DNA from 3 places in the Brenneria tiliae genome. Region 3 is predicted to be linked to each of the others. Evidence: predicted binding sites of a transcription regulator. Region 3 holds the regulator's gene; each other region holds the start of a gene.
What was found. The regulator PurR, encoded in region 3, represses purine synthesis genes. The targets are predictions, from matches to a motif close to CANGCAAACGTTTGCNTG.
Positions count from the first base shown of each region.

Region 1: a site for PurR is predicted at 5,302-5,319, ahead of purE (5-(carboxyamino)imidazole ribonucleotide mutase). Genes of this name have one in related genera too.
Region 2: a site for PurR is predicted at 4,464-4,481, ahead of MFP24_RS06290 (nucleobase:cation symporter-2 family protein). Genes of this name have one in related genera too.

Region 1 is NZ_JAKPCB010000102.1:262,539-273,207, reverse strand. Features, by position in the region: gene ppk1 (polyphosphate kinase 1) at 1-1,777, opposite strand, end outside; gene MFP24_RS19905 (HAAAP family serine/threonine permease) at 1,935-3,218, opposite strand; gene purK (5-(carboxyamino)imidazole ribonucleotide synthase) at 3,624-4,694, opposite strand; gene purE (5-(carboxyamino)imidazole ribonucleotide mutase) at 4,691-5,200, opposite strand; gene lpxH (UDP-2,3-diacylglucosamine diphosphatase) at 5,366-6,088, opposite strand; gene ppiB (peptidylprolyl isomerase B) at 6,099-6,593, opposite strand; gene MFP24_RS19880 (DoxX family protein) at 6,926-7,348, shown strand; gene cysS (cysteine--tRNA ligase) at 7,658-9,043, shown strand; gene ybcJ (ribosome-associated protein YbcJ) at 9,112-9,324, opposite strand; gene folD (bifunctional methylenetetrahydrofolate dehydrogenase/methenyltetrahydrofolate cyclohydrolase FolD) at 9,356-10,222, opposite strand; gene MFP24_RS19860 (DUF1835 domain-containing protein) at 10,355-10,669, opposite strand, start outside.
Region 2 is NZ_JAKPCB010000092.1:19,211-29,879, forward strand. Features, by position in the region: gene dtd (D-aminoacyl-tRNA deacylase) at 1-27, shown strand, start outside; gene fabY (fatty acid biosynthesis protein FabY) at 70-1,011, shown strand; gene MFP24_RS06285 (AsmA family protein) at 1,040-2,734, opposite strand; gene MFP24_RS06290 (nucleobase:cation symporter-2 family protein) at 3,020-4,411, opposite strand; gene recG (ATP-dependent DNA helicase RecG) at 4,571-6,652, opposite strand; gene trmH (tRNA (guanosine(18)-2'-O)-methyltransferase TrmH) at 6,652-7,344, opposite strand; gene spoT (bifunctional GTP diphosphokinase/guanosine-3',5'-bis pyrophosphate 3'-pyrophosphohydrolase) at 7,350-9,449, opposite strand; gene rpoZ (DNA-directed RNA polymerase subunit omega) at 9,468-9,743, opposite strand; gene gmk (guanylate kinase) at 9,798-10,421, opposite strand.
Region 3 is NZ_JAKPCB010000090.1:10,943-21,611, forward strand. Features, by position in the region: gene MFP24_RS04800 (MATE family efflux transporter) at 1-409, opposite strand, end outside; gene MFP24_RS04805 (riboflavin synthase subunit alpha) at 717-1,352, shown strand; gene cfa (cyclopropane fatty acyl phospholipid synthase) at 1,415-2,575, opposite strand; gene purR (HTH-type transcriptional repressor PurR) at 2,906-3,937, opposite strand; gene cydH (cytochrome bd-I oxidase subunit CydH) at 4,315-4,404, shown strand; gene MFP24_RS04825 (C40 family peptidase) at 4,502-5,257, opposite strand; gene MFP24_RS04830 (Grx4 family monothiol glutaredoxin) at 5,589-5,939, shown strand; gene rnt (ribonuclease T) at 6,045-6,716, opposite strand; gene gloA (lactoylglutathione lyase) at 6,827-7,234, opposite strand; gene MFP24_RS04845 (DUF1289 domain-containing protein) at 7,480-7,719, shown strand; gene slyA (transcriptional regulator SlyA) at 7,889-8,326, shown strand; gene MFP24_RS04855 (outer membrane lipoprotein) at 8,468-8,935, opposite strand; gene anmK (anhydro-N-acetylmuramic acid kinase) at 9,277-10,389, shown strand; gene MFP24_RS04865 (MliC family protein) at 10,507-10,669, shown strand, end outside.

The DNA.
Region 1 (10,669 bases), on a different contig from region 3:
CGCGATCGTGTTCCAGATAGCGATCGACGATGCTGATCGCCTGAATATTTTCGCTGATCCCCGGTAGAGCCGGGATCAGCGAGCACATACCCCGAACCAGCAGATTGATTTTCACGCCGGCGGCGGAAGCCCGATACAGCCTTTCCACCAGCCCTTTATCCACCAGGTTATTCACCTTAAGGGTGATGCCCGCGTCGATATTCGCCAGCGCATTGTCGGTTTCCTTATCGATCAACTGATAAAGCTTGTCGCGTGAATTCTGGGGAGAAACCAGCAGATGCTCAAAGGAGACGGGCCGATAGGGGTTTTCGATGAAATTAAATACCCGGCGCACTTCATTGGTGATGCGTTCGTCGGCGGTAATCAGCGAGTAGTCGGTGTAGAGCCGGGCGGTTTTTTCGTTGAAGTTGCCGGTGCCGATATGGGCGTAACGCACGATGTTGTCCCCTTCACGGCGGGAGATCAAAAACAGTTTGGCGTGAATTTTCAGCCCCGGCACCGAGAAGATCACGTGAACGCCGGCCTCGGTCAGCCGTTTGGCCCAGTGAATATTGGCCTCTTCATCGAAACGCGCCTGCAGCTCCACCACCACGGTGACTTTCTTGCCGTTGTGCGCGGCGTGGATCATCGAGGTGATGATGCGGGAATCTTTCGCCACGCGGTAAATATTGATTTTGATAGCCAGCACGCTGGGGTCGAACGACGCCTGGCGCAGCAGCTCCAGCACATGCTCGAAGGTGTGGTACGGATAATAAAGCAGTACGTCGCGTTCGCGAATGGCGTCGAAGCCATTGCGGAAGTGGCCGAACCACTCGTGGTGCAGGCGCGGCAGCGCTTTGTTGACCAGCGCGGCGCGGCCGACGTTGGGGAACGAAATAAAGTCTTTAAAATTGTGGTAACGACCGCCGGGGATCACCGAGTCATAAGAGGAGATCCCCAGCTTCTCCTGTAGTACGGCGACCATCGCATCCGGCATATCGCGCTGATAAACAAAGCGCACCGGCTCCGCCGTCAACCGCTGCTTGAGGCTGGAAGACATCAGTTCCAGCAGGCTGGACTCCATCTCGGTGACCAGATCGTACTCCGCGTCACGCGTCATTTTCATCGAATAGGCGTTGAGCGCGTCGTAATCGAAAAAGCCCTTGAAAATATCGTTCAGGCAATAGCGCAGAATGTTATCAATCAGAATCATGGTCTTGCGGCGGCGGGGCGCTTCCGCCGGCAGGTTGACGAAGCGGGGAACCTTGTCCGAGGGAATTTCCAGCAGCGCGTAATTGATCCTATCGCCGCGGATGATTTCCACCGCCAGATAGGTGTAGTCATCTTTCAGGAACTGCACCAGATTGGTGTCGTGCTGGATCAATATCGGGGTAATATGCTGGCGTAAATGCAGCCTGAAATACTCCCGCAGCCAATCCTGCTGATTCGGGGAGACCTGGCGCTCATTAACCAGGAAAATCTGGTTGCGCGCCATTTCAAGCAGTAACTCGTTGTAAAGATTGTCAAAAACTTGATCGGTTTTCAGCACCCGCGCCTGAATCTTGCCTAAAAGGTGGCGTAAATTGCCGTCTAAACCTTGCTCTTCGTTAATCAGGATGCGTCTTTTCAGATCGGCAAAACGGACTTTATAAAACTCATCGAGATTGCTGGAGTAAATGCCAAGAAAGCGCATGCGCTCAATCAAGGGGTTGCTTTTATCTGCCGCTTCCTGAAGTACGCGTTCATTAAAGGATAACCAACTTAACTCTTTTTCAATATAGAGTTTGTCCTGACTCATTGTCACTCCGGTAAACTAGTATGCTGAAGGTCTATCCAATATCCATCAACATTATGGCGCGTTCATGACGTGAAAATCCAATCCGCGGACGGCGTTGCCATCGTCATATTACGGGCATAAAGGCAACATATGCTACCTGCTTTTCCGGCGGTGACGATTAACCCAACAAACTGTAAACGATGGCGGAGATAGCGATCAGCCCCATAACGGTGACGAACAGGTTGCTGATATGGCCGCCGTATTTTTTCATCGCCGGGACTTTCTGGATGGCGTACATCGGCATCAGGAACAGCAGGCAGGCGATAATCGGACCGCCCAGCGTTTCGATCATCCCCAGAATGCTGGGGTTCAGCGTGGCGACGAGCCAGGTCGTCGCCAGCATAAACAACGCGGTAATGCGATTCAGTTTGCCGCTGGAGATGGTTTTCCCCTTACTGCGCAGCGACTTCACGATCATGCCGTTGAAACCTTCGCCGGCTCCCAGATAGTGGCCGAGAAACGATTTGGAGATGGCGATGGTGGCGATAACCGGCGCCAGGTAGCCCATCAGCGGGTTATTAAAGTGGTTAGCCAGATAGGACAGAATGGAGATGTTCTGCTCTTTTGCTTCCATTAGCTCGGCCGGGGAGAGGCTCAGCACGCAGCTGAACACGAAGAACATCACGGTGATTACCATCATGATATGGCTGTAAGACAGAATGCGGGCGCATTTCCTCTCGGCCTGTTCGCCATACTCTTTACGCTTGGCGACCGCAAAGGAGGAGATGATCGGCGAATGGTTGAATGAGAAAACCATCACCGGGATCGCCAGCCACAAGGTAGCCAGCAGCCCATTGCCGGTTACGCTGTTCGCCAGGGAAGCATTCTCGAAAACAGAGGTATTCCAGTGCGGCACTAAATACAGCGCCAGCAGTAATAAAACAACAACAAAAGGATAAACCAGAATACTCATTGCCTTAACAATCATGGTTTCGCCGAAGCGGACAATAAACATTAATCCCATGATTAATATCAAAGACAGCAATGCTCTGGGCGGAGAAGGCAAATGCAGCTGGTGAGTAATAAAACTGTCAACCGTATTGGTAATCGCCACGCTGTAAACCAGCAGAATGGGATAAATGGCGAAAAAATACAGCAAGGTGATTAATTTTCCAGCGCCGACGCCGAAATGTTCTTCAACAACTTCTGTAATATCTTCACCACCTTTTTTACCGGATAATACAAATCGACACAACGCGCGGTGGGAATAATAGGTCATCGGGAAAGCGATAATAGCCATGATAATTAGCGGGATCAGGCCGCCGATACCGGCATTTATCGGCAGAAACAACACGCCGGCGCCAATGGCCGTACCATAAAGGCCGAGCATCCACACCGTATCGCTTTTGCGCCAGTCTGAAGCCTGCTCCAACGCCTGGCTGCTATCGTGAATTGTGCTCATGCAAATTTCTCCTTAGTGAACACAGTATATAAAAAGTACAGTACCGGTAAGTTGCCGCTACGGAGTGGACATATAAATTACGTCGATGGGCATACCTTTGTGGCTGCATGTATATCGTGCTGGCCGGCGAATAATATTGCGGCGATCGCATAAATAAATCGAAGTGAATCATTTTAATAAATTTCAGGGGAAATGAAAATATCCATGGCGATAGTTTATTTTTTGACGGAAAATTATTGATGCGATAATTTATTTTCAAACGATAAAAATGACCGGGAATATAAAACTGTTAAAAACAGGGATGATGTAAATAATAAACGCCATTTCAAGGATGTCACGCTGAAAAATCGTGTTTTCGCTTTTAGCGAACGGCCAGGCATAGCGCGGCGTATGCCTGGCGGCGAATCAGACCGGCAGTTTTTCCTGCGCCCAGCGCAGACCGCTGTGGTATTCATCCGTCAGCATGGCGGCCAGCGATTGCAGGCTCTGCCGCAGCTGAGCGGTATCCTGGGCGGGTAAATTCAGATGGCCGACTTTACGCCCCGGGCGCACCTCTTTTTCATACCAGTGCAAATGAACCAGCGGCAGCGACAGCCAGTCGGTATTGACGTCGGTGCCGATCAGATTGACCATCACCGAGGCGTCGCTCACCACCGGCGCCGGCATCGGCAGATCCAGAATCGCCCGCAGGTGCAGTTCGAACTGGCTGATGGAGGCGCCGTTTTGCGTCCAGTGGCCGCTGTTGTGTACGCGCGGCGCGAGTTCATTAATCAGCAGACGATCGCCGACGATGAAACATTCCATCGCCATCACGCCAACGTAGCCCAGCTCGTCCATGATGGCGGAGAGCATCCGTTCCGCCTGTTGCTGCAACTGCGGCGCCGGCCGGGGCAGGGCGACGCTGGCGCGCAGAATGCCGTCCTGATGCAGATTATGCGTCAGCGGATAAAAAACGCACTCCCCGTGCGCGTTGCGCGCGCCGACCAGCGACACCTCGCCGGAAAAATTGATGCCCTGTTCAACGATGCATGCGCCATAGCAGTCCGCCGGTAATCCGTGCTGCTCGCCGTCCCGCAGGCGCCACTGTCCGCGGCCGTCGTAACCGCCGACGCGGCGTTTGACGATGGCAAGCTCGCCGAGCCGGCTAAAAACCTGCGGCCACTCTTCCGCGGCGGCAAGCAGCTGCCAGGGAGCGGTTGCCAGATTCAGCTCGTCCAGCAGCTGTTTTTGCGTCAGCCTGTCGGCCAGACGCGGGAAGATATCACGGTTGACGAACGCGGTATGCGCCGCCAGCTCACGCGTAAGCGCCGTTTCCGGCCAGCGTTCGATTTCAGCGGTAATGATGCTGTTGTGGAAAGGCACCGATTCCGGCTCCGCATCCAGCCCGACCGGGTAAACCGCGATCCCCAGCGGCTCGCCGGCCTGGCGCAGCATTCTTCCCAACTGACCATCGCCCAATACGCAGACCGGTTTCATGCTTCCTCCCGCGGGTCGGGGTGGGATAACACTTCATCGGTCTGGCTCCGCCGCCAGTCAGCCAGGCGCGTGGCGATTGCGCCGTCATGTAACGCCAGAATCTGCGCCGCCAGCAGCGCGGCATTGGCCGCTCCCGCTTTGCCGATGGCCAGAGTACCGACCGGCACGCCGCGCGGCATCTGGACGATGGAGTAAAGGCTGTCGATTCCGCTCAGCGCGGCGCTCTGCACCGGCACGCCCAATACCGGCACCAGCGTTTTGGCCGCCAGCATGCCCGGCAGATGAGCCGCGCCGCCCGCGCCGGCGATAATCACCTCGAAACCGTTGCTCGCGGCCTGTTCGGCGAAGCTGAACAGCTTATCCGGCGTTCGATGGGCGGAGACGATTTCCACATGAAAAGGAATAGCCAGCGTAGTGAGGATTTCCGCGGCAAACTGCATGGTGGCCCAGTCACTCTTTGAACCCATGACGATGGCGATTTTAGCCGGGGCAACGTTGGATGACATGCCTGTAAAGCTCCTGTGATGTTACATGGTGGTGGTGCGGCATCCGCCAGATAGTGGGTGCGCTGGCGTTGAGGGCGTAGAGCATATCACGACTGCAAAGTGAGGAAAACGGTTGCGTACGCCCGAAAAACAGCGCCGGCGGCAAGCCGCGGGGGGGAAAAGGGGTCAGAAAGGGAAAAAAATCAGTTCGATATCATGCTCCGTCACTTTGATCATCGATCCTTCGTTATGCCAGGCGCCCAGCACCGCGCGCTGCGCGCTGAAATGATCGGCGACGATTTGATGAATGGCCGGACGATGGGTGTGGCCGTGGATCATGGTGCTGACCTGATAGTGTTGCAGACGGGCGATAACCTGTTGCGGATTGACATCCATAATCTGCTGCGATTTATGCTGGTTGGCGCGCTGACTGGTCGAGCGCATTTTTTCCGCGATGCGCAGGCGCAGGCGTAAAGGCAACAGCAGGAAAAGACGCTGGATCAGCGGATTATGCACCCGGCGGCGAAACTTCTGATAGGCGCGGTCGTCGGTGCACAGCGTGTCGCCGTGCAAAATAAGTATCCGCCGGCCGTACAGATCCAGCACGTTTTCCGTCGGCAGCAGCGTTAAGCCGCTGCGTCTGGCGAAGCGCCTGCCGAGCAGAAAGTCCCGGTTGCCGTGCACGAAATAACAGGGAACGCCCTGTTGATGTAATGTCCGCAAGGCGTCGGCGACCGTCGCGTGCAGCGGCTGCGGATCGTCATCGCCGATCCAGGCGTCAAACAGATCGCCCAGAATATACAGCGCATCCGCATTTACCGCTTCATGGCGTAAAAAACGCAGAAAACCGGCGGTGATCGCCGGTTGATCAATGTTTAAATGCAGGTCGGCAATAAATAGTGTCGCCATGCTGCGGCAGTTACTCGCTGACGGTAACGCCGGTGATCACCACGTCTTCTTTGGGAACGTCCTGGTGCATGCCGCTGCGGCCGGTTGCCACGCCTTTGATTTTATCCACCACGTCCAAACCTTCAGCCACTTCGGCGAATACGCAGTAGCCCCAGCCGTCCGCACGCTCTGAACGGAAGTTCAGGAAGTCGTTGTCAACCACGTTGATAAAGAACTGCGCGGTGGCGGAGTGCGGATCGTTGGTGCGCGCCATCGCCAGCGTGCCGCGGGTGTTTTTCAAGCCGTTGTTGGCTTCGTTTTTAATCGCGCCCTGGGTTTCCTTCTGCTGCATGCCGGGAGCGAAACCGCCGCCCTGGATCATAAACCCATTGATAACACGGTGAAAAATGGTGTTGTCGTAAAAACCGCTGCGGCAGTAATTGAGAAAGTTTTCCACGGTAACCGGCGCTTTGTCGGCGAAAGTGTTAATGACGATATCGCCGTGGTTGGTATGAAACGTGATCATAGTAATGAGCCCTACATAGCCTTGGTAATGAACAACGACGCTCACAACATGCGGTGAACAATCAAGAGCGCTCTTATAACATAACTGGCTTGCCGAGTCAGTACAGGCCGGCGCATAACCTGGGGAGCGCGCGCTCAATCAGCGCGCGATATTTCGCCTATCCAAATAAACTGATTTAATATCAAAAAGTTAGTTAATTTATTTGAATGAGATTTTTATTGCGCCGGATCACTGTTTTTCATAATTTGCTTGTTGTTTAGCTGCCACCCGGATTAGTCTGAGAGCGATTCTTATTACCCTTAAATAACACTAAATCAATAGAAAGGTGAATTATGCTCAACAGTATTAATCGAGTATTGGATAAACCCGATTTCGGGAAGTTGTTGCTGCGCGTGTCGTTCAGTATCCTGATGCTGTTTCACGGCTGGCACAAGGTCCATAGCGGCATTGGCGGCGTGCAGAAAATGCTGGTGGAAGCGGGTATTCCGACATTCGTCGGTTATGGCGTCTATGTTGGTGAAGTCATCATTCCGATTCTGCTGATTCTGGGCATCTTCACCCGTCCCGCCGCGTTGATTTTTTCCTTCACCATGCTTACCGCCGCGTTGCTGGCGAATCCGAACGATTTATTCGTACTGACTAAAACCGGCGCGTGGATCGCGGAACCGGCGGCGGTATTTTTCTTTGCCGGCCTGGCTATCGCTTTCCTCGGCAGCGGCAGATATTCGGTGGTCTCCAATCCGCGCTGGCGCTGACGGCGTCTGTGCCGTCGCCACGGCAGTTTGGTTCCCGGCCCGGATAATTCCGGGCTTTTTTGCGGCGCGCCATCCCTGGCCGCCGCCCTTACGGGCCGTCGCCGGGGACGACGTCAAAAAACGCGCCGGGCGTTTTTTTGGCGCTATTCCTTAGCGGTTATCCGTTTATTCCTCTGCGTCAGTCTTGCAATAGCGCAGGGTTCAGGTTTCAATACGCCGTCAGGGTTGTAAAGCCCTTGGCAAAATGATGTTACTCACGCTTACAGCGAACGATGATCCACCTATCCTGCGAATACCATGGAATGCCTGATGCTAAAGATTTTTAATACGCTGAGTCGCCAAAAAGAGGAATTCAAACCTATCCACGCTGGTCAAGTCGGGATGTATGTATGCGGGATCACCGTTTATGACCTCTGTCATATTGGTCACGGGCGTACTTTTGTGGCGTTTGATGTGGTGGCGCGGTATTTACGGTATTTGGGATATTCGCTGAAATACGTGCGCAACGTTACCGATATTGACGATAAAATTATCAAGCGGGCGGCGGAAAATGGTGAAAGCTGCGATCAACTCACCACCCGGATGATCGCCGAAATGCATGCTGACTTTGATGCATTGAATATTTTACGGCCGGATGAAGAGCCGCGCGCCACCCATCATATCGCCGAAATCATCGAACTGGTTGAAGCGCTGATTGCCCGACGCCACGCCTATGTGGCAAGTAACGGCGACGTGATGTTTTCCGTCGCCACCGCCCGCGGCTACGGCGCGCTCTCCCGTCAGGATCTGGATCAGCTCCAGGCCGGCGCGCGGGTCGAGATTACGGAAGTTAAACATAACCCGATGGACTTCGTGTTGTGGAAAAAGTCCAAACCCGGCGAGCCGCACTGGTCTTCGCCGTGGGGAGAAGGGCGCCCCGGCTGGCATATCGAATGTTCGGCGATGAACTGCAAACAGCTGGGCGAACATTTTGATATCCACGGCGGCGGTTCGGATCTGATGTTCCCGCATCATGAAAACGAAATCGCCCAATCCACCAGCGCGCACGACGGCCCGTATGTGAACTATTGGATGCATTCCGGCATGGTGATGGTCGATCGGGAGAAAATGTCGAAATCGCTTAATAACTTTTTCACTGTGCGCGACGTACTGGCCTATTACGATCCTGAGACCGTGCGCTATTTCCTGATGTCGGGCCACTACCGCAGCCAGCTGAACTACAGCGAAGAGAACCTGAAACAGGCGCGTTCCGCGCTGGAGCGGCTGTACACCGCGCTGCGCGGTACGGACGGCAGCGTGGAGGCGCAGGGCGGAGAGATCTTTGAAGCCCGCTTCCGTGAGGCGATGGACGATGATTTCAATACCCCGGAAGCCTATTCCGCGTTGTTCGATATGGCGCGGGATATCAACCGCCTGAAGACGGAAGACCCGCACGCGGCCAATCAGCTGGCGTCGGCGCTGCGTAAGCTGGCGAAAGTGCTCGGCCTGCTGGAGCAGGACCCGGAAGTGTTCCTGCAAAGCGGCGCGCAGACCGATGACGCCGAAGTCAGGGAGATCGAAGGGCTGATTAAGCAGCGTAAGGACGCCCGTCAGGCTAAAGACTGGGCGCTGGCGGACCAGGCGCGCGACCGGCTCAATGAGATGGGCATTATTCTGGAAGACGGGCCGCAGGGAACTACCTGGCGCCGTAAGTAATTCGTTGCCGCTTTAGCAAAATAAAACCCCGCCGGAGCGCTATCGGCGGGGTTTTTTATGCGGATATCCTAGGCGCCGACTTCCACCGCGGCGCCGTTAAACCGCACTTGCTGGCCGGCAACGATTTTGCAGCGCTTGCGCGTCTCCGTTTGTCCGTCGACGCTGACCTCTCCCGCGGCAATCGCCACTTTGGCCGCGGCGCCGCTTTCACTCCAGCCCAGCAGTTTCAGTAAATCGCACAGTTCAACGTGCGGGTGATCGTCGAGATGAAAAATTTCCATAATTTCCTGATTTATATGCGTTAAGTATGTATTACCGCGCGGCGTTATCGTGATACTCCTCGCAGGCCTGCAAGGTGTTCTGAATCAAGGTCGCGACCGTCATCGGCCCGACGCCCCCCGGCACCGGGCTGATATATGACGCTTTTTCCCGGGCGCCGTCGTAGTCTACGTCGCCGACCACCCTGCCGCTTTCCAGACGGTTGATGCCGACGTCCAGCACTATGGCGCCGGGTTTGATCCATTCGCCGGGAATAAAGCCGGGTTTACCCACGGCGACCACCAGCAGATCGGCGTTTTCAATATGGTGGCGCAGGTTCTTGGTGAAACGGTGAGTCACCGTGGTGGTGCAGCCGGCCAGCAGCAGTTCAAGGCTCATCGGGCGGCCGACGATATTGGAGGCGCCGACGACGACGGCGTTCAGGCCGAAGGTGTCGATATTGTAGCGCTGCAGCAGCGTGATAATCCCACGCGGGGTACAGGCCCGCAGCAGCGGCGCGCGCTGGCAAAGGCGCCCGACGTTATACGGATGGAAGCCGTCGACATCCTTATCGGGCGCGATGCGCTCAATCACCTTGGTATTATCAATGCCTGCCGGCAGCGGAAGCTGAACCAGAATACCGTCAATGGTGTCGTCCGCGTTAAGCTGGTCGATTAACCCCAGCAATTCGGATTCCGTCGTCGTGGACGGTAAGTCATAAGAACGTGAGATAAAGCCGACTTCTTCGCAGACCTTGCGTTTGCTGGCGACATAAATCTGTGATGCCGGATGCTCTCCAACCAGGATAACCGCCAGACCCGGCGCACGTTTACCCGCGGCCAGACGCTGTTTTACCTGCGCAGCGACTTCGTCTTTAACCTGCTGCGCAATCGTTTTACCATCAATAATCTTTGCTGCCATCTGAGATGAGATCCATCAATTTTAAATGCGGGGAAGTGGCGCTATTTTGTCAGAAGCCGCGCGCGCTGTCAGGCATTGTGTAAAGATAATCATAACAATGGCGGCTACCCTGGGCCGCCGCCATGGCGCCATCTATCTTGTCAGCACCAATTTTTGACTCCGTTGATGCCAGCGCCAGCCGCGTTGACCGCCATCAATCCGTACGCCGCCAAGCCAGCGTTCAGCCGGATAACAGTTCATCCAGTCCAGACGATTGGCCAGCAATGCGCGTCCAACCTCGGTCAGACTCAGGACGCCCGAGGCCGCATCCAGCGACAGCGCGGGTTCCGGCGCCAGCCTCAGTCCGTCGATAATGTCGTCCAGCATGATATCGCCCAGCCAGGGCAAGGGGTCATGGTGTTCCGTCAGAGTGTGAAAAAGCTGCTTTGGCGTGTGGGGACGTTCCGC
Region 2 (10,669 bases), on a different contig from region 3:
CCGGTGACGTTCTGGCTGCAAGCGTAAAGGCGGCAACGGCCGGCCACTCTTTTTTTATGAGGCATGTTTATGTATCACCTGAGAGTACCTGAAAGCGCAGAAGAACTTGATGCGTACTATCAATTCCGATGGGAGATGCTGCGTAAACCGCTGCACCAGCCGCTGGGCTCGGAGCGTGACGCCTACGACGCGCTGGCGCATCATCAGACGGTGGTGGACGAACAGGGGCGGCTGGTGGCGATCGGCCGGCTGTCCATCAATGCCGACAACGAAGCGGCCATCCGGTTTCTGGCCGTTCATCCCGACGTGCGGGGAAAAGGGCTGGGAACGCTGCTGGCGATGACGCTGGAGTCGGTGGCGCGTCAGGAAGGGGTAAAGCGCGTCGTCTGTAGCGCCCGCGAGGATACGGTGGGCTTTTTCTCCAAGCTCGGTTTTATGAATCAGGGGGAAATCACCGCGCCGCAAACCACGCCGATACGCCATTTTTTGATGATCAAGCCGGTGGAGACGCTGGATGATATTCTGCACCGCCCCGACTGGTGCGGGCAGTTGCAGCAGGCCTGGTATAATCGCATTCCGCTCAGTGAAAAAATGGGCGTGCGCATAAGCCAGTATACCGGCCAGAAATTTATCACCACCATGCCGGAAACCGGCAATCAAAACCCCCATCACACGTTATTCGCCGGCAGTATGTTTTCTCTCGCCACCCTGACCGGCTGGGGATTGATCTGGCTGCTGCTGCGTGAAAGGCATTTGGGCGGAACCATTATTCTGGCCGACGCGCATATTCGCTACAGTACGCCGGTAAGGGGCAGGCCGAGCGCCATTGCCGATCTCGGCTCGTTAAGCGGGGATTTGGATCGCCTGGCGCGGGGACGTAAAGCCAGGGTGCAGTTAAATGTGGAGCTGTACGGCGACGATAAAAAAGGCGCGCTGTTCGAGGGCGTCTATATGGTATTGCCCCCCACGCCGAAAGAGCCGCTGGAGCAGGGCGGCTCCGAAATCAGATGACGGCGGCCCGTCACCTGATACGGTCGGTTTACTGCGGCGTTTCCGTTACGGCGCCCTGATGCATCTGCTGCCTGATTGGCTGCCCGTCGCCGCCAACGCCCTGCAACGAGCCGTTTAACGTCGGTTTCAGCGGCGTACCGGCGGCGAGCCGCCCGTTCAGCTGTAGCTGTAGATTGGCGTTGTCAGCCGAAGCCGCTTCCTGAGCGGGCCACCCCCAGCGGGTTAAAATATCCGCCGGGACGGAGCGCCCGCTCAGCGTAAGCGAAAATGCCCGGTCAGGGCGTTGATCGATCGTCGTTTTGGCCTCCAGCAGGCCGTTTTGCGTAAAGGCGCTAAGGTCGGTAAGCGAGATCTGGCGGTCGTCGGCCGTTAACGCCAGCGACGGCCGGCGGACATCGACCTTATTGAAGGTCGCATCGCTGGCGTTCAGGTTCAGCGAACCGGCCCACACGCCCCACTGATGATGGCGGGCCAGCAGCAGGTCGCTGCCGTATCCGTCCAGCGCGGTAAGCTGAAAAGGGAAATCCGGATTGATATCAATCAGCAAATTACGGTTGGCGGTGAATTTTTTCACCGCCACTTCCGCCAGCCAGTCCGGCAGCGCGGTTTGCCAGCGCTGACGCCAGTCGCCGGGTAAGGTGTATTCCATGCCCGCGACGACAAACTCGTCCAGCTGCAAACGGCGACCGCTGCGCTGCCAGTTACCGTCGGTGCGCAGCAAACCGCCTTCCCAGCGGGTGGTGAACTGTTTGATTTCAACCCCGTCGGGAGAGAGTGCCAGATTAACGATAGGGTCGATGAGATGCATATTGCCGTTAACGATGTCGGTGGCGTTGAACGACAGTTCGCCGTCGTCGCTTTGCCAGTCGTCCTGTTTGAAGGTGACGTTGCGCAGCGTAACGTCGAGATCGATAAACGCCCATCCCGGCCCTTCGATACGGGCATCAATCAAATCAAAGCGGGAAACGGCGACGGCGGGCAAAGCGGTGATCGGTTGCCAGAACTCCCGGATGGTTCTTGGCGTTTGCAAACGCACCTTGCTGAGACGCAGGTTGTCGATTTGCCAGCTCCCGTCTTCCGCCCGGCTGGCGCTGCCGGTTAACTGGCCTTGCGCCACGTCCGCGCCGAAGTTGCCCAGGGTGAGCTGATTCTGATTGATTTTGCCCTGTACCAGCACCTGGCTGGCGGGGATGTCATTAAGCCGCAACGAACGGGCGCTGAGTTGGAAATTCCCCTGCCTGCCTAACAGGCGACCCGCTTCAGGCCGCCAGGGCATAATGCCGCCGTTGACCTGTTGACCGTTTAAATGCCAGTCGTCGTCCTGCGCCTGAATCGCCATGGTGCGCAGCTGTAATACGTCCGCTTCGATTGGCAGGGATGCCGCGGTCGGCGACAGGTTCAGCGTGCCGCCTTCCAGCTCCAGACTGGCGAAATGACGCGGCTCGGTTATCTGACGCGCGCTCAGCCCGGCGGAAACCTGTTTGGCGGTGAGCGTCGGCGGCTGATTTTTACGACCAAAGATGACGTCTTGCAGCACAATGCGAGCGGGCTTGGACCAGCTATGGTCGATTTTCCCCAGGGAGACCTGATAGTCCGTGTTTTGATTTACCCAATTGCCGATGCGCGCTGAAGCCCAGCCGGTTTGCAGTAATACGTATAATATTACCAGCGCCAGCAATGCCAGCAGCAGTAGGGTCAGCAATAATTTCCCGATAAATCTCATCGTGTCAGTCCATGTCAATCGTCAGGGATAACTGTTTTTATGCCGCAATTACCTTAAAGGCTCAACAGATAATGCAGTTACAGACAGTAAAAAGCGACCGGTGTTGCATCGGCGGTCGCTTTTATCCCGATACCCGTCATACTTCAAGCTGCAGGTGCGTTGGCTTTCCTCACTCACCCCGGTCACTTACTGGTGTAAGCTCCCGGGGATTCGTTGCGTCGCCGCCTTCCTGCAACTCGAATTATTTAGGGTATACATAACAGAAATTATTGACGCGGATACAAATTATTTTTCGTCGTGGGGGAAAACCAGATTCAGCACAATCGCCGTAATACCGCCGGCGGCGATGCCGGAAGAGAGCAGGGTTTTCATCCAGTCCGGCGCAAATTGCAGAATCAGCGGTTGCTGCGAAACGCCCAGCCCCACGGCCAGCGAGAGCGCGATAATCATGATGGCGCGCCGGTTCAGCGGTTCGCGCGACACGATGCGCACCCCGGAGGCGGCGATGGTGCCGAACATAACGATGGTGGCGCCGCCCAGCACCGGCTCCGGAATATGCTGCACAAAGCCGCTGACCGCCGGGAACAGCCCCAGAACAATCAGCATCAGCGCCACCACAAAGCCGACGTAGCGGCTGGCGACGCCGGTAAGCTGGATAACGCCGTTATTCTGCCCGAAACAGGAGTTGGGAAAGGTATTGAATACGGCGGACAGGCAGGAGTTCAGGCCGTTGGCCAGCACGCCGCCTTTCAGCCGTTTCATATACAGCGGCCCGCTGACCGGCTGTTCCGACACGTCGGACGTCGCGGTGATATCGCCGATGGTTTCCAGCGACGTCACCATAAACACCAGCATCAGCGGGATCAGCAGATTCCAGTCAAAGCCCAGGCCGTAATAGAGCGGCGTCGGCACCATGATGAAAGTGTTCTGTTCGGCCGGGGCGCCGCCCGGCAGCATATCCATCAGCCAGGCGCCGAGATAGCCGACCGCCATGGCGATCACCAGGGAAGCCACGCGCAGGTATGGGTTGCGCTGGCGGTTAAGCAGGATAATAACCAGCAGCACGATGCCGGCCAGCAACAGATTTTTCGGCGCGCCGAAGGTGTTGTTGTTCATCGCCGCATAGCCGCCGCCGATGGAGGTCAGGCCGACCTGAATCAGCGACAGGCCGATAATCATCACCACAATCCCCGATACCAGCGGCGTGATAATGCGGCGGGCCAGATGCAGAAAGCGCGACAGGATGATTTCGGTAAAGGAGGCGACCATCAAGGTGCCGAATAGCGCCGCCATCATGGTGGGAACGTCCGCGCCGCCGTTTTTCAGCGCCAGGCCGCCCATGATCAACGGCGTGACGAAGTTAAAGCTGGTGCCCTGAATCGACAGCAGCCCCGACCCCACCGGTCCCCAGGTTTTGATTTGCAGAATAGAGGCCAGGCCGGAGGCGAACAGCGACATGCTGATGATATGTTGCGTATCTTGCGCCGGCAGCCCCAGCGCCTGGCAGATCAATAGCGCGGGGGTGATCACCGCGACGAACATCGCCAGCAGATGCTGGCTGGCGGCAAACAGGGTTTGCGCCAGCGGCGGCCTGTCTTCCAGACGATAGATTAATTCACTGCGCTTGGGCGCTGCGGGTATCTCTGTTTGCGGGGTTTCCGTGGTGGCGTCGGTCATAATATGGCGTTCCTGAAACGACAAAGAGGGCATTTTAATCATCTCTTTGGCAAAAGCAAACGTTTGCTAAACGCGCCGCCGATATGAAATTTATCTGGTTGGCGGCAACTGGTTATTTAACGGCGCAACGGGTTGGATTTGGCGCGCAATACCCCATTGTCAGGCGTTGGTATAACGGGTGCGCTCCGGCAGCCAGCGCTCAATCAACGCCTTGGCATGGTCGGGATAACGCTGGTGGAGATGGCGGGCCACGCGCTGTACCTGGGGGATCAGCGCCTGATCGCGCAGTAGATCGGCGACTTTGAATTCCGCATTGCCCGTCTGGCGCGTTCCCAGTAGCTCGCCCGGTCCGCGGATTTCCAAGTCGCGCTGGGCGATAACAAAACCGTCATTGCTGTCGCGCAGTACCTGAAGCCGTTTTTGCGCCGTTTTGCTGAGCGGCGTTTTATAAAGCAGTACGCAGTGAGAGGCCACCGCGCCGCGTCCGACGCGTCCGCGCAACTGGTGAAGCTGCGCCAGCCCCAGCCGTTCGGGGTTTTCGATAATCATCAGGCTGGCGTTCGGCACGTCGACCCCGACTTCAATCACCGTCGTCGCCACCAGCAGTTGCAGATCGCCCTGTTTAAACGCCTGCATGACGGCTTGTTTTTCCTGCGCTTTCATCCGCCCGTGGACTAATCCGACGCTGATGTCGGGCAGCGCCGCCTGCAGCTCCTGACAGGTCGCTTCGGCGGCCTGCGCTTCCAGCAGATCGGACTCTTCAATCAGCGTACACACCCAATAGGCCTGCCGACCTTCCCGCCGGCAGGCGTTGTCGACCCGTTGGATGACGTCGTTGCGGCGCGAGTCCGGGATGGCGACGGTGGTGACCGGCGTTCTGCCCGGCGGCAGTTCGTCGATCACCGAGGTATCCAGATCGGCGTAGGCGGTCATCGCCAGCGTGCGCGGGATGGGGGTGGCGGTCATAATCAGCTGGTGCGGGTGAAATCCCTGCTCTTCGCCTTTTTCCCACAGCGCCAGACGCTGATGCACGCCGAAGCGGTGCTGTTCGTCAATAATCACCAGCGCCAGCCCGTTGAACTTTACCTGCTGCTGGAAGATGGCGTGGGTGCCGACCACCATCGCCACCCGGCCGCCGGCGATGGCGTCCTGCTGCGCCTCCCGCGCTTTTCCCTTCTGCTTGCCGGCCAGCCAGCCGACTTCAATACCCAGCGGCTCGAACCACTGGCGAAAATTATGCGCATGCTGTTCAGCCAGCAGCTCCGTCGGCGCCATCAGCGCCACCTGTTTGCCGTTGGCGATCGCCCGCAGCGCCGCCAGCGCGGCGACCAGCGTTTTTCCCGAGCCGACATCCCCCTGCACCAGGCGCATCATGGGGAAATTTTTGGCCATATCGGCTTCAATTTCACCCACAACCCGCTGCTGCGCCCGGGTAGGCGCGAAAGGCAGCGCCGACAGTAAACGCCGTTTCAGGGCGTCATTGGCCGCCAACGGCAGGGCGCGGTAGCTTTGCGCGCCGGCGCGCACCGCCAGCATGCTTAAATTATGCGCCAGCAGCTCTTCCATAATCAGCCGCTGCTGCGCCGGGTGCTTGCCCTGCTCCAGCTCGCCGAGCTGAACGTCGGGCGGCGGCCGGTGCAGGATATGCAGGGCGTCGGGCAGGCTGATAAGCGAACGTCCCAGCTCTTCCGGCAGCAGTTCATCGATAGGATTGGCGTCCAGCAGCGCCAGCGCCTGGTCGGTGAGCTTGCGCAGGGTCGCCTGGCGCACGCCTTCGGTGGCGGGATAAACCGGCGTCAGGGTTTCCTGCGGTTCTATTTGCGGGGTATCGCCCTGGATGCGGTATTCCGGATGGATGATTTCCGCGCCGATTTTACCGCGTTTAATTTCGCCATAGGCGGTGACCCGCTGGCCCGGCGCCAGACTGTTCTTCATCGCGGCGTTGAAATTGAAAAAGCGCATGGTCAGCAGGCCGCTGCCGTCGCTGATCTGGCAGGTCAGCATGCGGCGCCGGCCGAAGGTGACGTCATGGCGCAAAACTTCGCCTTCCACCGTGGCGTACATGCCGGGAAGAAGATCGCCGATGGCGTACAGCCGCGTGCGATCTTCGTAGCGCAACGGCAGGTGCAGCAATAAATCCTGCACGGTTTCCAGCCCGAGGCGGGCAAGTTTGGCCGCCTGACTGGCACCCACGCCGGCAAGCGTGCTCAGCGGTTGGGTATTCAGCAGGCGGCCTTTCATCAGCACTCCGAGGATTGCATTGACGCCCACCAGGCGCTATCGGCGACGAGCTGACCGCTGCCGTCGATATAAGGGCGGGGCAAACCTTTACGTTTGGCGACGCGCGCCAGTACCGGGTAGCCGCCTTCAAACAGCAGCCGCTGCTGCTCCGCTTCGTCCAGCGGGCTGTCTTGGCGCTGATACATGCCCGCCATCTGCCGTTGGCGCTGCGCTTCATACAGAATCAGGGCGCAGGCGACGGAGACATTCAGCGACTGCACCATGCCGGTCATCGGAATGATGATATCCCGATCGGCCAGCCTTAAGGCCTCTTTGCTGATGCCGGTTTTTTCCTGCCCCAGCAAAATGCAGGTCGGGCGGGTGTAATCAATTTCGCGGAAATCGACGGACTGCGGGGAAAGGTGGGTGGCCAGGATCTGCATGCCCTGCGTTTTCAGGTGGCCGATCGCGTCATGGATGCTGCGGTGCGTTTTAACCTGAACCCAGCTATTGCTGCCGGCCGCGGAAGACGCCAGCGTTTTCATTCTGCTGCCGGGCCAGACGGCGTGGATCCGATGGACGCCTACCGCATCGGCGGTGCGAATAACGGCGGACACGTTGTGCGGCTTATGCACCTGCTCCATGCAGACGGTCAGATCGGGCTGGCGGCAGCTGAGCATCTCTCTGATACGCGCGTAGCGTTGCGGTGTCATAACGGTCAGTTTCGGTTACGGTTAACTTTTATTACATCCGGCATTACGCGGATTTTGCGCATAACGTTCGCCAGATGAACGCGGTCGAGCGTGGTGAGACGGATAAAGGCGCTGTATACGCGGCCGTCCCTTTCTTCCGTATTGATACTCTGGATATTTGAATTGGCGGTATTGATGGCGGCCGCCAGATTGGCCAGCGCGCCCTGGTGATTGAACATATCCACCTTGATTTCGGCGATAAACTCCTGCTCGGTCACCTTATCCCATTCCACCGCCATAAACTTCTCCGGCTCTTTCTGGTAACCGCGAATATTGCGGCAGGATTCGTGGTGGATAACCAGACCCTTGCCGGGACTGACGTGAGCGATAATCGGATCGCCCGGAATGGGGCGGCAGCATTTGGCGAACGAGACCATCACGCCATCGGCGCCTTTAATCGGCAATTTGCGCAGCCCGGTGTTATCCAGCTGGGATTGTTCATTGAGCAGGTTTTTCGCCACCACCACGCTCATGGCGTTGCCCAGTCCGATTTCCGCCATCAGATCGTCCAGCGTGGCGAGCTTCATTCTGTCCAGCTCAAGCTGAATATTCTTGGGCGGGATATCCGACAGTTTGCGGCCGCTGCCCAGCGCATGATTCAGCAACCGCCGGCCCAGGCTGACGGAGTCGTCGCGCTTGAGGTTCTTCAGCATCTGGCGGATTTTGGCGCGCGCTCGGGAACTGACCACAAAGTTCAGCCAGGCGGCGTTCGGTCTGGCGCCCGGCGCGGTAATGATCTCCACGGTCTGTCCGCTGGTCAGCGACTGCGAAAGCGGATAGGGCTGGCGATCGACTCTGGCGCCGACGCAGGCGTGGCCGATATCGGTATGCACGGCGTAGGCGAAGTCCACCGGCGTGGCGCCGGCCGGCAATTCCACAATGCGCCCTTCCGGCGTGAAGACGTACATTTCGTCCGGAAACAGGTCGGACTTAACGCTTTCGATAAATTCGAACGAGCTGCCGGCGCTCTGCTGCAATTCCAGCAGGCTTTGCATCCAGCGCTGGGCGCGAACCTGAGCGGTGGTGCTGCTTTCGCCTTCTTTATAGGCCCAGTGCGCGGCCACGCCCATTTCCGCCATCTGGTCCATATCATCGGTGCGGATCTGCACTTCCACCGGCACGCCATGCGGACCAATCAGCGACGTATGCAGCGACTGATAGCCGTTGGCCTTGGGAATGGCGATATAGTCTTTTACCCGGCCCGGACGCGGCTTGTACAGGCTGTGCACCTGGCCCAACACGCGATAGCAGGTATCCAGCTCCTTGACGATCACCCGAAAGGCGTAAATATCCATAATGGAATGGAAACGCTGCTCTTTGAGGTGCATTTTGCAGTAGATGGAATAGAGATGCTTTTCGCGGCCGCTTACCCGGCAGGCGATCCCCGCTTCGGTCAGACGTCCTTCAATCTCGGCGAGGATTTTCTGGATCATCTCTTTGCGATTACCGCGGGCGGCCTTGACCACCTCTTTGATGACGCGGTAGCGGTTGGGATAGAGCGCTTCAAACCCCAGCTCTTCCAGCTCGGTCTTGAGGTGGTGAATACCCAGCCGATGCGCCAGCGGACTGTATATTTCCAGCGTTTCGCGGGCGATGCGGCGGCGCTTGTCCGGGCGCAGCGCGCCCAGCGTGCGCATATTGTGGGTGCGGTCGGCCAGTTTGATCAGAATGACGCGGATATCCTGCACCATCGCCATGATCATTTTGCGGAAGTTTTCCGCCTGCGCCTCTTTCTTGTCGCGGAATTTCAACTTGTCCAGCTTGGAAACGCCTTCCACCAGTTCGGCGACGCTCTTGCCGAACAGCTGCTCCATATCCTGATAGGTGGCGGGCGTATCCTCTATCACGTCGTGCAGCAGCGCGGCCATCAGCGTTTCATAGTCGAGACGCATCTCGGCCAGAATACAGGCGACGGCGACCGGATGAGTGATATAGGGTTCGCCGCTGGAGCGAGTCTGCCCCTCGTGGGCATCACGCGCGACAAGATAAGCCTGCCGTAAACGTTTAATCTGCTCTTCCGGCAGATAACGTTGAATCAGCAGATTAAGGCTTTCAAAAAGATACAAGGGCGACTCGTGGTCTGATTAACGGCGGCCTTCAGCAATCGCGGTAACCGCCTGAATTTCCGCGGCTTCCTGCTCTTGCTGCTCCTGGCGGTCACGAACGTCCAGGATCTGGGCGTTGATCAGGCCTTCTTCGATTTCGCGCAGGGCGATCACCGTGTATTTGTCGTTCTCTTCCGGAACCAGCGGATCTTTACCGCCGGTCTGGATCTGGCGGGCGCGACGAGCAGCGACCAACACCAGGTCAAAACGATTACCAATTTTCTCTACAGCGTCTTGAACAGTTACGCGTGCCATAATGTGCTACTCCACAGGGAAATAAAATGACTGGGCATCATACTGAAAGAGCCGTCAGTCTGCCAATAGTTTGGTGATTAATGCGTCATGCCGTACTTTTTGCCTGCTTAAATGCAGACGTTCAGCGCGAATAATGGTTTTCAGATCGAGCAATGCCAAATCGAAATCGTCATTAACTATCAAATAATCATATTCTGCGTAGTGTGTCATCTCGGCCACGGCCTGCGCCATACGGCGGGCAATGACTTCCTCGCTGTCCTGACCGCGGCCGCGCAGGCGGCGCGCCAGCTCTTCTTTTGACGGCGGCAAAATGAAAATGCTGCGCGCCTGCGGCATCTGGCTGCGGATTTGCTGGGCGCCCTGCCAGTCAATATCCAGAAAAACGTCCACGCCGGACGCCAGAGTCTGCTCGATGGCCAGCCGCGACGTACCGTAGTAATTGCCGAAAACTTCCGCGTATTCCAGAAATTCATTTTCCCGGATCATCCGCTTGAATTCATCAACCGGGACGAAGAAGTAGTGTTCGCCGTGGCTTTCTCCCGGTCGTTTGGCCCGTGTGGTATGGGAAATCGATACCTGGGTGTCGTAAAGCGGCTGCGTTTTAAATAACGCCTGAATCAAACTGGATTTCCCCGCCCCACTGGGAGCGGAAACGATATATAACGTGCCTTGGGCCATAATTGGAGTTTTATTAATTGCAATTAATTATTGATATGGATGCAGCAGAACGTGCATTTCCTCACATTATACACGGCAATATGCCATCAGTCGCGCGGTGATAAGCGGCATCGCAGAATGTTCTACCCTTATGCCACCAGAAACGCCCGCTGCCAACCTTTTCCTGACGCTTTGCGCAACCGATTCCGGTGGTTTTTGATACCGATGATAAACGACCAAAAACTTTGCGGGGCGTTTTGCATTGTTGG
Region 3 (10,669 bases):
CCCACAGCAGGGCGTGTAAATAGCCGATGGCTTTTTCAACCAGTTCGGGCGAGTCATTGTTCATCAGGCGGATAATATGCTGTCCCTGATAAAGCGCCAGCATGGTTAACAGGGAAACCGCCAGCGCCAGCAAGGAGGATTGCCGAACCTGATGTGCGATACGATCGCGGCGGCCGGAACCATTTAACTGGGCCACCACCGGCGTCAGCGCCAGCAATAATCCGTGACCGAACAGGATGGCGGGCAGCCAGATAGAGGTGCCTACGGCAACCGCCGCCATATCGGTGGCGCTGTAGGCGCCGGCCATAATGGTATCCACCACACCCATGGATGTCTGAGACACTTGCGCAATGATGACAGGAACCGCTAGCGCCAATAACTTACGCGTTTCAGACAGGTACTTCTGCACAAACACCTTCCTTGAATTGACCAACCGGATAGCGGGATAATTAAACCTGGATAAAAACAATGATATTGCCGATAGCGATAAGGTTGATATTGTAACGACTCGCCAGAAGTAAACCAGCTTGCCGGCGAATAAATTAGCGGTGGACATCATTGCGGTGAATATGCCCGGCGATTATTGGCAATGGGGTTTGGTTTTCAGCTTTATATGGGGCACACTGCATGATAGCGACCTATTTCAATCAGCGATGCGCGCGTCGGCGGTATCGCCCGACAGCTATTCCTTTACACCGTTTTAAGAGGCAAGCCTGATGTTTACCGGTATTGTTCAAGGCACCGCGCCGGTGGTGTCCATCGATGAAAAAGCAAATTTCCGTACCCATGTGGTGCAACTTCCGCCCGAATTACTGCCGGGATTGGTTCCCGGCGCTTCGGTGGCCAATAACGGCTGCTGCTTGACGGTAACCTCGGTGGAGGGCGACCGCGTCAGTTTTGATTTGATGAAAGAAACCCTGAGGCTGACCAATCTGGGGGATATTACCCCAGGCGATACCGTCAACCTGGAGCGGGCGGCGAAATATGGCGACGAGATCGGCGGGCATATTATGTCCGGTCATATTATCTGTACCGCGGAAGTGGTGAAGATTCTGGTTTCAGAAAATAACCATCAGATTTGGTTCCGCCTGGCGGACGAATCGCTGATGAAGTATGTGCTGCATAAAGGGTTTATCGGCATTGACGGGATCAGCCTGACGATTGGTGAAGTTACCCGCAACCGTTTCTGCGTGCATTTGATTCCCGAGACGCTGCACCGCACCACGCTGGGACAGCGGCGCCTGGGGCAGCGGGTGAATATCGAAATTGATCCGCAGACACAGGCGGTGGTAGATACGGTGGAACGGGTCTTGGCCGGCCGACAGGCGTCCGAACTGCTGCCCGAGGCGTAACGCGTAAATCCGCCCCCCGCCGGTTGGATAAGCGTCCGGCTTGCGGGGGGCGGTTTGCTATTTTAGCGCGGAACCCGTACGCCGCCCTCGATGCCGTTAACGCTGAACAGCACCTGCCACAGCTGAATATTGCGGGCGCGGAACGCGCCGGCGCAGGCATTAAGGTAGTAGCTGAACATACGGCGGAATCGCGCGGAATAGCGATCGGAAATTTCCGGCCAATGCTGCTGGAAACGCTGGTGCCAGGCCATCAGGGTGCGATCGTAATCGGCGCCGAAGTTATGCCAGTCTTCCATCAGCATATAGGGTTCGCTGGCATGGGCGATATGTTGTACGGAAGGAATGCAGCCGTTGGGGAAAATATATTTATTAATCCACGGGTCGACTTCGGAGGTGGTTTTTTTGGCGCCGATGGTGTGCAGTAAAAATAACCCGTCCGGCTTAAGATTTTTACTGACCACCCGGAAATAGGTGTCGTAGTTACGCGGTCCGACGTGCTCGAACATGCCCACCGAAACCACCCGATCGAATTGCATATCCAGATCGCGATAGTCCTGCAGCAAAATCGTGACGTCGAGATCCTTGCAGCGCTGCTGGGCTAATTTTTGCTGTTCTTTGGAAATAGTGACGCCCCAAACGGAGACGCCGTACCGGCGTGCGGCGAATTCCGCCAATCCGCCCCAGCCGCAGCCGATATCCAGCAGCGTCATTCCTGGCTGAAGCTGCAGCTTTTCGCAGATCATCTCCAGTTTGTCTTCCTGCGCCTGCTCCAGGGTGGATGCCTGTTTCCAGTAGCCGCAGGAGTACTGCATATAGGGGTCCAGCATCAGCGAAAACAAGTCGTTACCCAGATCATAATGCGCTTCGCCGACTATCCAGGCGCGTTTTTTGGATTGCAGATTCATCAGCCGTGCGGCGGCGACGCGCAAAATATCTTTCAGATGGTGAGGTATTTTTTCATCCAGTCCGGCGCGTAGTATGCGATGGAAAAAAACGTCCAGCCGCTCACATTCCCACCAGCCGTCCATATAGCTTTCACCCAATCCCAATGATCCTTCGCGCAATACGCGTTTAAAGAAATCAGGATTCTTGACCTTGATATCAAAAGGGCGGGAACCGTTGATTTTGACATCGGCCATGTCCAGCATTTCACGCACAATCTGGAACCAGGACGTATGATGACGACCCAGTTCCTCGACATCCTCTACACATGATGAACTCATAACTTCTCCCTACCTTGCTGCTCGCGAAGTACCCGCAAGGAAAGCATAGACAATTATTACCTATTAAGCGGTGTATCGGTGGGATCACCCATCGTCTACCCTCCGGATATCAGAGGAAAATGAAGAGAAAAAAGCCGGTACGCAAACACGTAGAGGCACTTATCCTTAAGATAAATACGCAAACTCCCTATGCGCTGAACACTCAAAGGATAGTGAAAAGATAATTTATGATTGTTGTGCTAAAAACTGCTGATCAGTTTATGACTGCTTCGGCCAAGGTACAAGTATAAATTGGCCGAAGCATTGTTGGCGTGGCGTGCGTTTCCGTTCTCAGGAGTAACGACGGTAATCGCGGAATGGACCGTCGGCCACGGAACGACGTTCGATAAGGCTAGGGTGAACCTCAATGGTCTGCGCGTCTTCCCGCTTGCTGGTGATGCGGTCCAGCAGCATGGCGAAAGCCGATTGCCCCAGCCGTTCTTTGGGCTGATGGATGGTGGTCAGCGCCGGGGTGAAAAAGCGGGAGTGGCGGATATTGTCGTATCCGATGACCGAAATATCCTGGGGAACGCGCAGCCCCAGCTCATCGGCGGCGCAGATTGCCCCCATGGCCATAATATCCCCGCCGCAGAACACCGCCGTCGGCCGATGTTTCTGCGCCAGAATCTGCTGCATCGCCTTATAGCCGGATTCGGGCTCGAAATCTCCCTGAACGATCCATTCATCGTGAATCTGAATATCGGCGTCTTTCAGCGCTTTTAAAAATCCAAGATAGCGCCCGCTGCCGGTATTCCGTTCCTGAATGCCGGGAATGGCGCCGATATCCCGATGGCCGCGCTCGATAAGATAGCGGCCCGCCATATAGCCGCCCTCAAAAGCGTTATCAATAATGGTATCGGTAAAATCGCTGTGGGCCTGCCCCCAGTCCATGACCACCATCGGAATGTTGCGATAGTCTTTCAGCATGGCGAGCAATTCAGGCGGGTATTCCGCGCACATGACCAGCAAGCCATCGACGCGTTTTTGGGCCAGCATGGAAAGATAGGCGCGCTGTTTATCGAGATTGTTATGTGAGTTACACAAAATCAGCGTGTAGCCTTTGGCGTAACAGCTGTTTTCGACGGCTTCGATGATTTCAGCGAAGTAGGGGGCTTCGCTTGAGGTCGCCAGCAACCCAATGGATTTGGTGTGATTGACTTTAAGGCTGCGGGCGACGGCACTGGGTGAATAGTGTAATTCCTTGATTGCCGTCCTGACGGCGGCCCTGGTCTCTTCGGCGACGAAACGTGTTTTGTTGATCACGTGCGATACGGTTGTGGTAGAAACGCCAGCACGTTTTGCCACATCTTTGATCGTTGCCATGTAAAAATGACTCCTGAAACGACTTATTACAGTCGTAAGTATATTGTTAATCGTTTGCCTGCGTTTAATGTTCTCTTCCCAGATAAAAAAAACAGGGTTTCAGAAGGAGAATGCCGAATGTTACACCTGAAGGGGCAAGGCTGGCGTTGTTCGACCAATACGCGGCGTGTCGTCAAACAGCGGATTTTGTCCGATTTGCCGCAAAAGTGGAAGCGGTAATTTATACTATTAGCGAGACGCCGGTATGAGATTTTTTTCTCAAACTATGGAAGACTGGCAATCGTGATATGCAGTTTTACCCTGAAGTTTGGTTGAATCTTCCCAGGACGGTCGATACTTTCTTTTGATAATGGGTGTGCGCAAAAAAGGAGACGCCTATGGATACTGACCTGAAGATGTCGTTGTTGACCACCATTGGTGCGTTGGCGATGATCATCGTATTTAGCTTTACCGCCGTACTGAATTAACCGGCCCTGGGCCGAGCCTCTTTTTTATCTTCGCGGACGGGTTTTAAGCGTAAAACCCGTCCGCATTATTTGCGCGCAGGCGCTGACCCCGAGCCGGTTAGCGAACGGTCTGGGGAGTGACCACGCGGCGTGCGCCGACATAGTGCTCCCGCCAGTAATCCTCGTTCAATTTACTGATACGAATATCCGCGCCGCTACGCGGTGACTGAATGAATTTCCCCTCTCCCAGATAAACCCCGACGTGATCGGCCGCGCCGCGCTTGTTGATGCGAAAGAACACCAGATCGCCGCTCTCCAGCTCGTTTTTGTTAATCGGCGCCGCGTCGCGCAGGTGGTACATTTCATTCGCCGTGCGCGGGATAGGGATTTTGACCACGTCTTTATAGGCGTAATAAACCAGACCGCTGCAGTCAAAGCCGGTGAACGGCGATGCGCCTCCCCAGCGATAAGGTTTACCCATCTGGCCCATCAGCTTATTCATCGCCGTTAATTTGGCATGCTGATAGCGTTTTTTATGCGCCTCGCTCAGCGCCAGTCCTGTTCCCGTTTTGTCTTGCAGCGCGGCTTTGGTTTTGGAGCGTGCGGAGTAAAGCCTGTGGCGGGTTTCCGGCGGCAATTTTTTAAGGTTTTTTCGCACCAGCGCCGGCGTGCCGCCCGTCGTTCTTGACGACGCCTGCTGCCGTTGATGCTTGGCGGCGCGGGGTGTTTTAGCCTTATCGGCGCCTGCATTGGCTTGCGCGCCGTTCAGCGCGGATTTTTGCGGCGCCGAATTCGGCGTATAAGGCGCCGCCTGCGCTAAATTCACCAACAGGGGGCTGAAACATAATATAAAGAGGCCGGTAAATAAGCGCATGATAGCAACGATCGGTAATAGTCCTTAAATCGCCAATGGCGCACAGTATTCCCGAAAACGGCATTATAAAACAGTGGGAATCTCTCTTTTCTTCATACAAAATAGTGAAAAAAAGTTAATGGTGGTTTTTTCGGTGGATTTATCGTCACTGCCGCCGTGAATTTCATCCCATAAGGCCCGCACCGCGGCGAAAATATACCCACATAAAAAATAGCGTTTTTTTGTGGCTGCCGCCCTCGGTACAATAACGTTGAGTGGATGGCGCCGTAATGGCTCATCTGATGTAAAGAAAGTGACGTTAGCCATCCTAAAGGTTTGAGGAAGCGAGAGAATGACGACAACGACAATTGAAAAGATTCAGCGCCAGATCGCTGAAAACCCGATTCTACTGTATATGAAAGGTTCACCTAAATTGCCAAGCTGCGGATTTTCCGCCCAGGCGGTACAGGCGTTGTCTGCGTGTGGCGAACGTTTTGCCTATGTCGATATCCTGCAGAACCCGGATATCCGCGCCGAGTTGCCCAAGTATGCCAACTGGCCGACTTTTCCCCAACTGTGGGTCGACGGTGAGCTGGTCGGCGGCTGCGACATCATTATTGAAATGTATCAGCGCGGCGAGCTGCAGCCGCTGATTAAAGAGACGGCGGATAAATACAAATCCCAGCAGCAGGATCAGGAGTAAGCCAGCCTGGAGTCGCGTGTACAAGCGCGATGCCTGCCGTATAACGAAACCTGCATAACGAAAAGAGAGGGGAGCGCAAGCCACCCTCTCTTTTTTTCAGCGGGCTTAGCTTGCCGCGGAGGCGGCTGCCGGTTGATTTTCATCCAACGCGAGCGGCCATCCGCCCATGCGCTTCCAGCGGTTGACCAGTTCACAGAAGAGCAGCGCCGTCTGATTGGTGTCGTAGAGGGCGGAATGCGCCTGGCTGGAATCAAAAGCGATGCCCGCGGCGATACAGGCTTTGGCAAGCACGGTTTGTCCCAGGACCAGCCCGCTAAGCGCGGCGGTGTCAAAGGTGGCGAAAGGATGAAAGGGATTGCGTTTCAGGCTGCAGCGTTCGGCGGCGGCCATGATAAAGCCATGATCAAAGGTCGCGTTATGCGCCACGATAATGGCCCGGTTGCAGCCCTGATCTTTTAATCCCTTGCGCACGACCTTGAATATTTCATGCAGGGCTTCGTATTCGCTGACCGCGCCGCGTAGCGGGTTGCCGGGATCGATGCCGTTAAACGCCAGGGCCGCGGGTTCCAATACTGCGCCCTCAAAAGGCTCAATGTGGAAATGTAAGGTTTCATCCGGCTGCAACCAACCTTCGGCGTCCATTTTTAATGTTATTGCTGCGACCTCCAGCAAGGCATCGGTTTTGGCGTTAAACCCGGCGGTTTCAACATCGATCACCACCGGGTAAAACCCACGGAAACGACCGCTCAGGGCGTTCAGGTCATTATTATCAGCCATTAGTCTCTTAATCTTTAACAAAATACAGCGCGTATTATGGCAAATTTTGGCGAGAGATGCAGTATGCGCGGGAATCCGGCGGGCGCCAATCAGGCGCCCGCCGAGATTGATTAATTGCCGAGCCCCTGGCCGGATTGAGATTTTTCTATCAGTTCGATTTTATAACCGTCCGGATCTTCGACGAACGCAATAATCGTGGTGCCGCCTTTGACCGGGCCGGCTTCGCGGGTCACATTTCCGCCCGCTTTGCGGATGCGATCGCAGGTGGCGGCCACGTCATCCACCCCCAGGGCGATATGACCATACGCATTGCCCAGATCGTAACGCTCTACGCCCCAGTTATAAGTCAACTCGATGACCGCGCCTTCGCTTTCCTCGGTATAACCGACGAATGCCAGGGTATATTTATACTCCGCGTTTTCACTGGTGCGCAGCAGGCGCATACCCAACACGTTGGTATAAAAGTCGATTGAGCGTTGTAAATCACCAACACGCAGCATGGTGTGAAGTAGGCGCATAATTTTAATTTCCTCGGTTGGCCGCCGTGATGAACGGCAACATGGCGAAAAAAAGCTAACGGATAAGAAGTATAGCGTTGTAGCTATGCCGAGTCCAAGCCATTGCCGGCCAGGCAGAACGATGACGTAGGAAAATCCCCTTTAATTACAATGGCTATCTAATTATTTCATCTGTTACTGTCAGCAAAGACTTGCCAGCGAGAGCGATCGAGGCTTCAATAAACGGGGTGGTAGAAGGAGGCGCGGTGCCTGAGCAACTTGAACTCTTTGCTGTTCCCAATCCTTGCCGTGGCGTTTGTCAGTCTGATGAGCGAGGTTTTTGCCGCGGTTGTTTTCGCAGCCGCAATGAGCGTTTTGGCTGGGGGCAGATGAGCGACGTGCAGAAACAGGAGGTGCTGCGTTTGTGCCGGCAACGGATGAAACGCCAGTTGCGCAGCGGGAAATCAGAGCCGCCCGCGGAGTCGCGGCAGCCGTCTTTATTTTAACGCTCTCTAAACGGTCACTGAATAAAATAAGCCCGAGATCATTTTTACCATCCGTTTATTTGGTAGAATCTCATTATTCAAAATAATAAAAATCATTTTCCATTTTTATAAATCAGAGTTGATTGCAATCCAGGGATATAACTTAGCATGCTAATTATAAGGAGAGTTTATGGAATTGCCATTAGGATCTGATTTAGCTCGTTTGGTGCGAGTTTGGCGCGCACTAATTGATCATCGGCTAAAACCGCTGGAACTGACGCAAACGCATTGGGTGACGCTACATAATATCTACCATCTTCCGCCCGGTCAGTCGCAGATTCAACTGGCGAAAGCGATAGGGATCGAACAGCCTTCATTGGTCCGAACGCTGGATCAATTGGAAGATAAGGGTTTGATTACCCGACATGTGTGCTCACACGACCGACGCGCCAAGCTTATAATGCTTACCGAAGCCGCGGAACCGATCATACAGGCGGTCAATGACGTAGTTAGCCGCACCCGTAACGAAATTCTATTCGGCATCACTCCTGAACAGGTCGATGAATTGGCCTTGCTGATTTCGCGTTTGGAAAAAAATATACTGGCGTTACATGAGAGCCAGTCTTAGTTCATTTTTCATCGCCGTCTTTGCGGCATAAGAAATAGTCTTTGACGATCTTGTTGGTTATATTTTTGCTACATTTTTAACAACAACGTAATGATTATTGATGGTAATCACCACCGTGCGGGTGGTGATTATGGTCAGGAATCAGCGAGGAGAAACGGTAATACTGCGGCCGTTGCTGGCCATCGCCACGCGTTGCCCGGCGCTGAATCTGGTGTCGCCCTGTTTTTGAACCACCATAATGGTGCTGCCGTCATCCTTACGGATTTCCAGCTCCACGCCTTGAGTCCGATTTAGCGCGCCCGTAGCGCTTTGACCGGCTACGCCACCCGCAACCGCGCCTGCGGCCGTTGCCAGACTACGGCCGGATCCCCCTCCGACGGTGTTGCCCAGAAAGCCCCCCAAAACCGCACCGCCAAGCGCGCCGATGATGTTGGAGTCCTCACCCGCCTGAATTTGTATCGGACGCGTTGATACGATGGTGCCGTAGGTGACGGTTTGCACCTGCTTGGCTTCGGATGCGCTGTAAACATCTCCTGAAAGCGTACTGGTATTGGCGCAACCAGCCAGGGTGATACCAGCTAGGGTAACCACAAGCAAACGCTTCATCATAATAAATACTCCTGTAATGGCGATATGTCGGGTTGGCTCTGCCTCGGCCGACGATGGTATACGGTTAAATTATGGTCTGGCTTAATGTTCCATTCCACTCTTTTTACTCTTTTTTGCAGAATATAATAGTGTCTTTAAATTGATGGTAAACGGAGAGAAAAATCCGCCGTCCCGGTTTTTGCTATACTGCACCTCATCACCCGGCCACATTTTTAACAAAAATTCAACCGCGATAACAAAACATAAAAAATATAATAATTCAGTGCTTTAAAATGCTATTTTTATCCCGGACCCATGTTTAATTGTTAGTTTTCTTTACCCTGCGGGGAAAAGGTCATGAAATGAGATCAGGCAGATATATCGGTGTGATGTCGGGCACCAGCCTCGACGGTATTGACGTGGTGCTGGCGGCTATTGATGAATACACAGTTGCGCAGCAGGCCAGCTATAGCCACCCGCTGCCGCAGGATATCAAAAAGGCCGTTCTGGGCATGTGCCAGGGACAGCAGGTCACGCTGTCCGCACTGGGGCAGTTGGATACCCGCCTGGGGATCCTGTTCGCCGAGGCGGTACTGGCATTGCTTAAAGAGACGGGAGTGAATGCGCGGGATATCACCGCCATCGGCTGTCACGGGCAGACCGTCTGGCATGAGCCGAACGGCACGGCGGGCTGTACGCTGCAAATCGGCGATAACAACCGCGTTGCCGCCATGACCGGCATTACCACCGTGGGCGATTTTCGTCGCCGCGATCTGGCTTACGGCGGGCAGGGGGCGCCTCTGGTGCCGGCGTTTCATCACGCGCTGCTGCAGCACCCGACCGAGCGCCGCATCGTACTGAATATCGGCGGCATCGCCAATTTGTCGCTGCTGGTTCCGGGGGCCGCCGTGCGCGGCTATGATAGCGGTCCGGGAAATATGCTACTGGACGCCTGGATCTGGCGTCATTGCGCGCAACCCTACGATAAAGACGCCAAATGGGCCACGGCGGGGCAGGTTGAACCGCAGTTGCTGCGGCGAATGATGGCCGATCCCTATTTTTCCCTGACGGCGCCGAAAAGCACCGGGCGTGAATACTTTAATCTGGGCTGGCTGGAGAAAAAACTGGTCGGGCTGCCGCCGATCCCGGCTCAGGACGTTCAGGCCACGCTGGTTGAACTCACGGCCGTCAGTATTGCCGATCAGGTTCTGCTGGCCGGCGGCTGCGAACGATTATTGGTGTGCGGCGGCGGCGCCCGGAATCCGCTGATTATGGCGCGGCTTTCGGCCCTGCTGCCCGGTATTGAAGTCGGCCCGACGGATGAATTCGGCGTCAGCGGCGATGATATGGAAGCGCTGGCGTTCGCCTGGCTGGCTTCCCGCACGCTATCCGGCTTGCCGGGAAATCTGCCATCCGTTACCGGCGCCAGCCGGGAAACGGTGCTGGGGGCGATTTACCCCGCCGCGATCGACTAATCGGATTTTGCTGAGATGTCATCGACCGGCCTGTTGCTACACTGAACGCGGCGAAAGCGTCGATGCCGTCCGCGCGTCGCGCGTTTCACCGCTATCGGCAACAACGGGAGAAGAATAATGAAATCACTGCTGACAGGGGCGGTGCTGGTCCTATTAAGCGGATGCAGCTATTTTGGTCATCAACGGTCGGTTAACACCCTGTCTTATCAGTGCGGCACCATGCCGCTGACGGTAACGATGCGGCAGGACGATAAATCGGCGTCACAGGTCGTTTTCCTGC